Regions from separate parts of the Mesorhizobium sp. 131-3-5 genome, predicted to be linked through region 2. Evidence: riboswitches for the same ligand, from Rfam matches in the RefSeq annotation. Region 2 holds a riboswitch; each other region holds the start of a gene.
The links. A riboswitch is a leader RNA that binds a small molecule or an ion and turns the genes downstream of it on or off. The one in region 2 is predicted to bind cobalamin.
Positions count from the first base shown of each region.

Region 1: linked by a shared signal. The riboswitch ahead of JG747_RS17920 (DUF1636 family protein) and the one ahead of JG747_RS24785 (DUF1636 family protein) in region 2 are both predicted to bind cobalamin.
Region 3: linked by a shared signal. The riboswitch ahead of JG747_RS01935 (aromatic ring-hydroxylating oxygenase subunit alpha) and the one ahead of JG747_RS24785 (DUF1636 family protein) in region 2 are both predicted to bind cobalamin.
Region 4: linked by a shared signal. The riboswitch ahead of metE (5-methyltetrahydropteroyltriglutamate--homocysteine S-methyltransferase) and the one ahead of JG747_RS24785 (DUF1636 family protein) in region 2 are both predicted to bind cobalamin.

Region 1 is NZ_AP023254.1:3,667,228-3,669,400, forward strand. Features, by position in the region: gene cobW (cobalamin biosynthesis protein CobW) at 1-520, opposite strand, end outside; gene JG747_RS17920 (DUF1636 family protein) at 523-951, opposite strand; cobalamin riboswitch at 991-1,195, opposite strand; gene JG747_RS17925 (winged helix-turn-helix domain-containing protein) at 1,225-2,173, opposite strand, start outside.
Region 2 is NZ_AP023254.1:5,046,887-5,049,059, forward strand. Features, by position in the region: partial or broken gene JG747_RS24775 (ABC transporter substrate-binding protein) at 1-386, opposite strand, end outside; gene JG747_RS24785 (DUF1636 family protein) at 488-886, opposite strand; cobalamin riboswitch at 978-1,183, opposite strand; gene JG747_RS24790 (class I SAM-dependent methyltransferase) at 1,395-2,009, opposite strand.
Region 3 is NZ_AP023254.1:425,171-427,343, reverse strand. Features, by position in the region: gene JG747_RS01935 (aromatic ring-hydroxylating oxygenase subunit alpha) at 14-1,261, opposite strand; cobalamin riboswitch at 1,376-1,576, opposite strand; gene JG747_RS01930 (DUF680 domain-containing protein) at 2,073-2,173, shown strand, end outside.
Region 4 is NZ_AP023255.1:407,795-409,967, forward strand. Features, by position in the region: gene metE (5-methyltetrahydropteroyltriglutamate--homocysteine S-methyltransferase) at 1-874, opposite strand, end outside; cobalamin riboswitch at 991-1,190, opposite strand; partial or broken gene JG747_RS34455 (cytochrome P450) at 1,465-1,758, opposite strand; gene JG747_RS34460 (cytochrome P450 family protein) at 1,725-2,173, opposite strand, start outside.

The sequences.
Region 1 (2,173 bases), 1.4 Mb from region 2:
CCTCGAACAGTTCCTCGACCGGGTCGTCATGGTCGAGGCTATCATCTTGCGCGCGCTGCGCCTGCAAGGCGTCCATGTCGTTGGCGACCCGGCCTTCGGCCAGTGCGGGACCGTCGACCACGGCGATGACGCCATCGACGGTGACGCGGCTCTTCACCGTCGGCCACTGGAATGCCTGGACCAGCGGCTTGGGCAGGGCCAGGCCCGAGGTCTCGATCAGGATGTGATCGACCTTGGGGTTGAGCGACAGGATCTGGTCGAGCGCCGGCACGAAATCGTCGGCCACGGTGCAGCAGATGCAGCCATTGGCCAGTTCGACGATGTTTTCCTCCGGGCAGGTGTCGATGCCGCAGCCCTTCAGAATCTCGCCGTCGATGCCGATGTCGCCGAACTCGTTGACGATGATGGCAATGCGCTTGCCGCTGGCGTTTTCCAGGAGATGGCGGACCAGCGTCGTCTTGCCGGCACCAAGGAAGCCGGTGACGACGGTGCAGGGGACGCGGGTGACGGAAGCGCTCATGATCAATCCTTCAGCAGGTTGAGGGGAGGAATGCGGGCAACGAGGCCGCGCTTGAGGGAATCGGGCCGACCGCGCCATGGAATGAGGCCGTCGGTCGAGGCGGCGAAGATTTTGGCGCCGGTGACGAGGTCGGCGCCGCTGGTCGCGGTCAGGTCGCCGAAGACATAGCTCCAGCAGCCGTCGCGCAGGATCGCGGCGCTCAGCCGGCGCTTGCAATTGCCGAGGCACTCGACCGTGCGGATGCGGATGTCATCGCCTGCAGCGGCTTGGCGCGTGTCTTCGGCTAGCAGTTCGCCGGCGCGGGGATGGGCGTCGGAGCCGGTCTCGTCGCGGCAGGAGGCGCAGACGATGACGGTGACGCCGGCCAAGGCATCGCCGTCGGCGGACGAATTGTCCGCTGTGCCAGCCGAAAAACTGCTGTTCTGGTCCAAAAACCGGGCTCCTTGCCCGGAAACCCGCCGGGCGATCGGATTCTTTTGTCGCAGACGGCAGGTCTCCTGGCTCGCGGGTCATCGCCTTGGGTGCCGCCTTCCCGGGAACGTCCCAGTGGCTTTCGGCCTTGGCTCTTCGCTTACAGTTGCGGGGACAGCCGCGGATTTGAGATCGAAATCCCGCACCGCATTCCCTCTTAGCCCCTGCCGTTGCGGGCAAGGGACCGTCTGGAGCGGATTTAGGCTTTTGCAGGCAGCGGTGTCAACGCGCGGCTACGACATGGCGATGTCGGCGAGCGCCGGACCCAGATCGCCGGCGGGTGTCACTTCGATGCGTTGAAGGCCAAGCCAGCCCTGCATCTGCTGCAGTTCCTCGAAGAGTTGCGCGGCGGTTTCAGGTGGCGCGCCGGGTTCGGCGTAGGCGGCGTGGGTGCGCAGGACGCTGGCCGGCCGGTCAGCCTTGAGGTCGACGCGGGCGACGATCCGGTCGCCGAGCAGGAAGGGCAGGACGTAATAGCCGTATTGGCGCTTCTCAGCCGGCGTGTAGATCTCGATGCGGTAGTGGAAATCGAACAGCCGCTCCGAGCGCGAGCGCTCGAAGACGACCGGGTCGAACGGCGCCAACAGTGCGCGGGCCTCGATTTTCCGGGGCAGGCGGGCGTCCTTATGAAGGTAGGCCGGCTTGTCCCAGCCCTCGACACGCACCGGCAGCAATTCGCCCAACTCGACCAGTTCCTCCAGCCGGCCTTTCATGTCGGCCGGCGATAGCCGAAAGTAGTCGCGCAGGTCGCCTGATGTCGCCACGCCATGGGCGCGGGCAGAAATGCGCAGCAATTCGCGGTGCGCGTCCTCGGCTGGCGGCACGGGCAGGTCGAGGATCGCCTGCGGCAGCACGCGCTCGGGCAAATCATAGAAGCGCTCGAAGCCGCGGCGGTGCGCCGTGGTGATGCGCCCGGCCCAGAACAGCCATTCGAAGGCATGCTTGGCATGGCTCCAGCCCCACCAGCCGCCCGAACCTTTCTGACCTTCCAGCGCCGAAGCGGCGATCGGGCCGCGCGCGGCGACCTCGCGGTAGATCTCTTCTATATAGGCGGCGTGCTCGCGGCCCCATTTGGCCAGGCCCAGATACATCTCGTCGCCCTGCTCGGCGCGCTGCATGCGCCAGCGCATCAGCGGGTAGGTCTCGACCGGCAGGAAGGAAGCCTCATGCGCCCAGTATTCG
Region 2 (2,173 bases):
CCGGGCGTCAGTTCGGCATAGCGGAGCGCCACGAAGCGCTCGTTCTTGACCGCGTCCGTCTCCTTCATCGCCGGGTGCGCCTTGAGGAAGTCGAGCAGTTTCTTGTAGCCGCCGCCATCCTGGTAATCGAGCAGGATGAGGAATTGCGGATTGCGCGACGCCACGGTTTCCCAATCCGTGTTGCCCCAGCTGGTGTCCATGTCGGCCATGATGTTGTCGCCGCCCGCCGCCGTGATCATGGCGCTCGGAATGGCGAATTTTCCGGCGGTGAACGGCTTGTCCTCACCTGAATCATAAAGGAACACCCGCGTCCCCTTTGCGCCGCCGACCTTGGCAGTGATATCAGCGAGCTGCGCCTTCCAGCCGGCAACAAGTTTTTTGGCTTCGGCAAGGCGATCGCCTGTGGCCACCGACAGGCTGACGGCGTGGACCAGGTCGCGGCCATTCGCCGTCGCGCAGAGTTCGCGGGCTTCGAGAAGCGGCGTTGTCATCGGCTGTTGCCCTCAAACTTGGCCGGTCCGGGAATACGAGCCAGCGTCTTGCCCGCCAGCCGCGGCGGACGCTGTCCGGAATTGCACCAGCCGTCGGCGAGCGAGGCGTAAAGCCTGGCAAATCGCACGAGATCGCCGGCGTCGGCCTCGGCGTCGATGGAGCCGAAGAGATAGGAAGCCTTGCCTGGCGCCTGGAAGGCCACGGTCAGCGGCCGCGCACAGCCCGCCATGCATTCGACGCCTTCGATCGTGAAGCCATGCGCCACAGTGGGTTCCTGGCAGGCCGCGAGCCGGGAGCGCAGATCGGCACACAGGCTTTCGCCCGACCTGATGCCGGTCGGGATGTCACGGCAAAGCGTGCACACGATGATGCGATGATCGATGGCGCCGTCCAACTTTCCGTCACTTTCCAAAACTAGCGACGGAAGGATGCTGGCGAGCCGGACGACAAGACCGACGTCCACGTCTCCTCCCGGCACACCCCGTCCGGTCAACTCGGTGATGGCAGGTCTCCTGGCTCGCGGGTCTCAGCGCAATCCTGCCTTCCCAGCCTTGCCGGCCAGTGGCACGTCGGATCTTGCTCACCGCTTACAGTTGCGGGGGCAGCCACGGTCTCGACCTCTGCGGGTCTCACCGTGTTCCCTTTTCACCCCTTGCCTTTCGGCGCGGGGACCATCACGCACCCACCGTAGATTTCCATCGATCGCATCGCAATGGGTTTTTTGCGATGTCGCTGCGCTTCGTAGAATATGTAATAACATTACGTTGAAGCGATATTTCTCGACGATGTCAACCCCTGTCCTCGCGCAATAAATCTTCGGCGGTACCTCGGTTTTCAGCCGCCCGAGCGGTCACCAGGCAGGAGGCATGACACCTGGCCGCGGTCGCCGAGGGAAACCGGCGCTACAGCTTTCTAAAAAAGCCTGACAGAATATTTGGACCCGCTTCGCCTGGCCGCAGTCTGATCCCGTCTTCAAAGCAATTCAGCGTCACGCATTCGAAGCCGTAGTGCGCGAGAAGCGCCACCAGCGAGTCACGGTCGAAATGGTGCAGGTGCTCGTTGGGCAGACGCATGCGCCACGTCCGGAACCATGCATCGCCATCGGCGCCGAGTTCACGCCAGCGGCAGTAAGGGACGGCGATGGCCAGGTGGCGGGTCTGAAGGCGGGCGAGGAAACCCAGATCCGGAATGTGCTCGAGCACGTCGAACATGGCGACGAGATCCCACGAGCCGGCGAGCGCCTCGTCCCAATCGACAAAGCGGACGCCCTCGGGCAGCGGAAATTTGGTGATGTCGCAGCCGGCACAGTCGGCAACCCCGGTAATCTTGGCGGCCTCAATGAAGGTGCCGGTGCCATAGCCAATCTCCAACACGGACCGCGGTATCTCACCGGTGATCCCCAGCACCCAGCCAAGCCGCTGATAGCCGAGCTTGATGGTCCGGTCGCTCAGATCCTCGTAATAGGAAATGTATTGCTTGTCGTATGTGATCGGCGTGGCGTCGATCTGGTGGATCACGCCGAAGCGGTCGAGGTTGTAGTTGTCTAGCATTCGCGGCGCCCCCGGGATTTCGAATGCTTATATGGCGGAGTTGAACGCAAGGTAAGCGGTTGGGGCGGGATGCCAAATCCTGGCAGGAGCGCGACCAGAACTAAATGTCACATTTGGGTCGACTGCCAACC
Region 3 (2,173 bases), 2.0 Mb from region 2:
ATCCCCAAACCCCTCAGGCGACACTGCGCAGGGCCGGCCGGCCATCGTCGGCAAGGCGCGGACCGATGAAGCGGGCGTACCAGTCGACAAACTGGATCACGCCGCCCTCATGCAGCTCCGAATAGGGGCCGGGTTCATAGGCCGGCGACTGGATGCCGAAGGCGTTTTCCTCGACGATGCGGCGATCCTGGTCGTTGGTCTCGGTCCAGACATGGGTGAGTTCGGCAAGATCGTAGTCGACACCCTCGACCGCATCCTTGTGAATCAGCCATTTGGTCGTCACCGCGGTTTCCGTGGCGCTGATCGGCAGCACGCGGAAGGTGACGGCGTGGTCGCCCAGAATGTGGTTCCACGTCGTCGGATAGTGATAGAGCAGCAAGGAACCGATGCGGTCGTCGGAGACGCTGTCGGACAGGTTCTTCTTCACCGCCCGCTTGCCGGTCATCGTGTAGCTGACCGCATCGCGCAGCAGCGGCGCGCGGGTGGCGCGGTATTGCCCGGCCGGATCGATGCGGAACTTGCTCGGCAGGCCGGCCGCTTCGCATTTGGCCCAGTGTGCCAGCATCTCCGGATCGCTGTCGGCGCCTTGCACGCCGGTCACCGTCGGGGCTTCCGGGAAGGTTTTGCACAGCTCCGGGTGATTGCCGGCGCAGTGGTAGCACTCGCGGTTGTTTTCCCAGACGAGCTTCCAGTTGCCCTTCTCGACGATCGTGCTCTCGAAGGCGATCTTGGCTTCGCTGAGCCGGTGCGGCTTGAGATAGGGTTCGATCATCGCCCGCATCGGCGAGAAGTCGGCGGGTTCCTTGGCCAGGCAGATGAAGATATAGCCGGCCACGCTTTCGCAGGCGACCGGCTTCAGGCCGAACTGGCTCTTGTCGAAACCGTCGGCCATCTGGCGGGCAAACAGCAGCCTTCCGTCCAGCTCATAGGTCCATTGGTGATAGGGGCAGACCAGCTTGGCGGCCATGCCCTTGTCGGTGTTGCAGACGCGGCTACCGCGGTGGCGGCAGGAATTGTGGAAAGCGTTGATCTTGCCCTGCTGATCGCGCACCAGCACGACCGGATAGTCGCCGATCTGCACGGTGATGAAGCTGCCGGGCTTGGGCAGTTCGCAATCATGGCCGACGAACAGCCAGTCGCGATACCAGATCAGCTCCATGTCGAGCTTGAAGAAATCGGGATCGGTATAGAAGGGCTGCTCGAGCGAGAAGCCCTCTCTGCGGCTGTTCAAGAGCCTCAGCATATCGTTGCGCGCTTCCATGTCCTGTCCTCATACGTCAAGGACTGAACTGGTGGTGATTGAGGAAGGATGAGACGCAGGCCGGCGAAAGCCGGGCGCGCGCCATCCGCCTCTTGACCGCCCACCGCGATCAGTCGAGCTCAAAAATCTCGGGCTGGTTTCCGGGCTCTGGAGTGTCCTTGCGGACGGTCGCGACACCTTCCCAGGCTTTCGCCCAGTGGTCTCCCGTTGCGACTTGAACTCCACCACCGTTGCGGGGGCAGCGCCGGATTTTGACCGGCTTCCCAATTCTCCACCCCGTCGTCACGAAGCGGCACCTGAGATGACATGATCTAATCACGACGGCGTTTGCGACATCGGCATGAAAGCGACATCGCATCCATGCGGCGCGACACGCATGCGCAACGATCTGGGCGCGGACAGCGGTCACGAAAATCGTCTTCGCCGATAGCTGTACCTGGCTGTCAAAATCGACCCGGAACAGGGGCAAAAAAGGTTAACGGTTTCGAAAAGTGACTATTAGCGGATTCTAAAATCGAACCGAACGGTTCGTTTCTGTTGACGGTGCGTGCAGGACGGTGTGAACACTGGACCTCCGATACAGTCTGTGATCTTGCGGCTGGCTTTTATTAAGTGATTGATATCAAGAAGAAAAATTTATGGCGAGGAAACCTCTGGCACAATTTCAAGTGGTGGATTCTTGGTCCACACGGAACAACTTCGTGATTGGAAACGGCGATCTGGCTTTCCCACATCGGGGCTGTCCGAACGACGCGATTTCAATCCCAAGACACGCCGCTAGACGGACGGAAAAAATACTGGAGTACTAAAAATGAAAAAGATTGTTCTCACTGCCGCCGCCCTTCTGGCCATTTCCGGCAGCGCCTTCGCTGGTAGCGACCACTACGGTTCGAATGCCGCCGCAGCCACGAC
Region 4 (2,173 bases), on a different replicon from region 2:
GCCGGCCGACGGTCTCCAACTGCTCTGGAGCGCGCACGAGATCGACGTGCAGTCCCGCCACGGGCAGAGAAATTGCGGTCTCGAGATTGTCTCCCAGCGATCCGAAATAGGTAGCGACCATGATCTTCAACTCCGGTGCTGCTTTTGACAGCCGGCAGTAGGCGAATTGGAGCGCATCCCGTTCGTTGGGAACCAGATCGACCACGAGCGCCGGCTCATCGATCTGCACCCAATCGGCTCCCGCGAGCTTCAGCCTCCGCAGGAGCTCCTCGTAGACGGGCAGCAGCCGTGGCAGGAGCGCGACAGGGTTGAAACCTTCCTCAGGTGACTTCGCCAACTTGAGAAAGGTAACCGGTCCAAGCAGGACCGGGCGCGTGTGGATGCCGAGCGCCTTGGCCTCGAGGAAATGATCGACCGGTTTCGCCGACGAGAGGGCAAAGCTCTGATCGTCGGTAAGTTCCGGCACAATGTAGTGATAGTTGGTGTCGAACCATTTGGTCATTTCCATCGCGGCAAGGCCATGCCCGTTGGCCGCATGCTCGTCACCGGCATGTCCGCAATCAGCGGCCTGATCTTGGTTGCCGCGCGCCATTGCGAAATAGGTATCGAGTGGGACCTCGCCGTCAGTCCAGGTGTATCGTGCCGGCACGGCGCCGACCATGGCGACGGTGTCGAGCACATGGTCATAAAGCGAGAAATCGTTGGACGGGATTTTCGACACGCCGCGATCGTGCTGCTCCCTCCAGCTGGCGGCGCGTAGCGCCTTCCCCGTCGCGAGCAGGTCGGCAGCGGGAGATTTTCCGGACCAGTAGCTTTCAAGCGCGAATTTGAGTTCCCGCCGTCGACCGATACGCGGCACGCCGAGCGTTGCCACTGGAATTTGTTGAGAGACAGTCATGCCATACCCCGATGGTTGGGGCGTGGGGACAAGGAACGCGCGAGCAGGCGGCACGAAGCCAGGCTACCGCGGCCACCGAGACACCCCGCCCGTGGACGTTGTTCGTCGTGGCAGGTCTCCTGGCTCGCGGGTCAAAGCCTCTGCCCGTCTTCCCGAGGCCGTTCGCCTCAGTGACACCAATGGGCTTGGCTCGCCGCTAACAGTTGCGGGGGCAGCGCCGGCATCGCACCGGCTTCCCTCTTAGCTCCGCTACAGCAGTGCCGCGCGGAGAACCACGACATGCGCACAATCACAGCAGCTTCGCTCCTTGTCAATACATATAACGAGATGTTTATGTGATGATGCGAATAATGCCCTTGCGCTGATCGGTCTCTTTCGCCCAAAGCCGCTTACGATGCCGCCTCTTATCAGTGCAGGCTCGGAGAGATCCTTGTCTCCATCGGCGACGCCGGATCAGATCGAGGTCGCCGGGCTCAAAGGGCGTAAAGTCGGGCCAGGTCGTCACGGTCAGCCGGGAATCCCGGTACTTGTTTCCGCTCGGCTTCGCTCAGCGTCCTTGCGCACTCGCCCATCAGCACGCTGATAGCCATGTCCGGAAGCGGAAAGGAGAGGTGGCGCCTCAGGTCGGCGGACTGGGGCTGGGCCGCCAGCGTCTCGAACAACTGCGCGGCGATCGCCTCGACCTGCTGCGCGAGCAGCTTCACCCTGCGATTGCTGAAGGCCGGCGCCACGATCGTGCGTAACCGGGCATGCTCGCCCCCCTCGTGCGAGACCAGCCACCCCGGCGAACCGAGAATCACCGAATCCGGGGTGAATGCCGCACTCTCTAAGCGACGGAAGGGCGGAAGCTGACCGGCAGGCGCTGCGGGCAGCGAATGACGTAAGACGGCATGTAGACGACGTCCTCCGCAGCGATGGTCAGCGCCAGATCCTCCAGCCGCCCGAACAGCGCGGGGAAGGCGCAGCGCAATTCCAGGCGCGCCAGCGCAGCGCCCAGGCAGGCATGCGGCCCCTCGCCGAATGACAAATGCGGGTTGTGCCGCCGGGTGACATCGAACCTGTTGGCGCCGGGGCCGAAGGCCTTTTCGTCCCGGTTCGCCGCATGGAACGCCATCAGGACGGCATCGCCGCGGCGGACCAGGCATCCGTCGATCTCCACGTCCTGGGTGGCATAGCGGAACGGCAGATTGGCCGCTGAGCTGCCCCAGCGCAGGATCTCCTCGATCGCCTGTGACCACGGAACTTGGCCGCTGCGCACCAAGTGCAGTTGCTGCG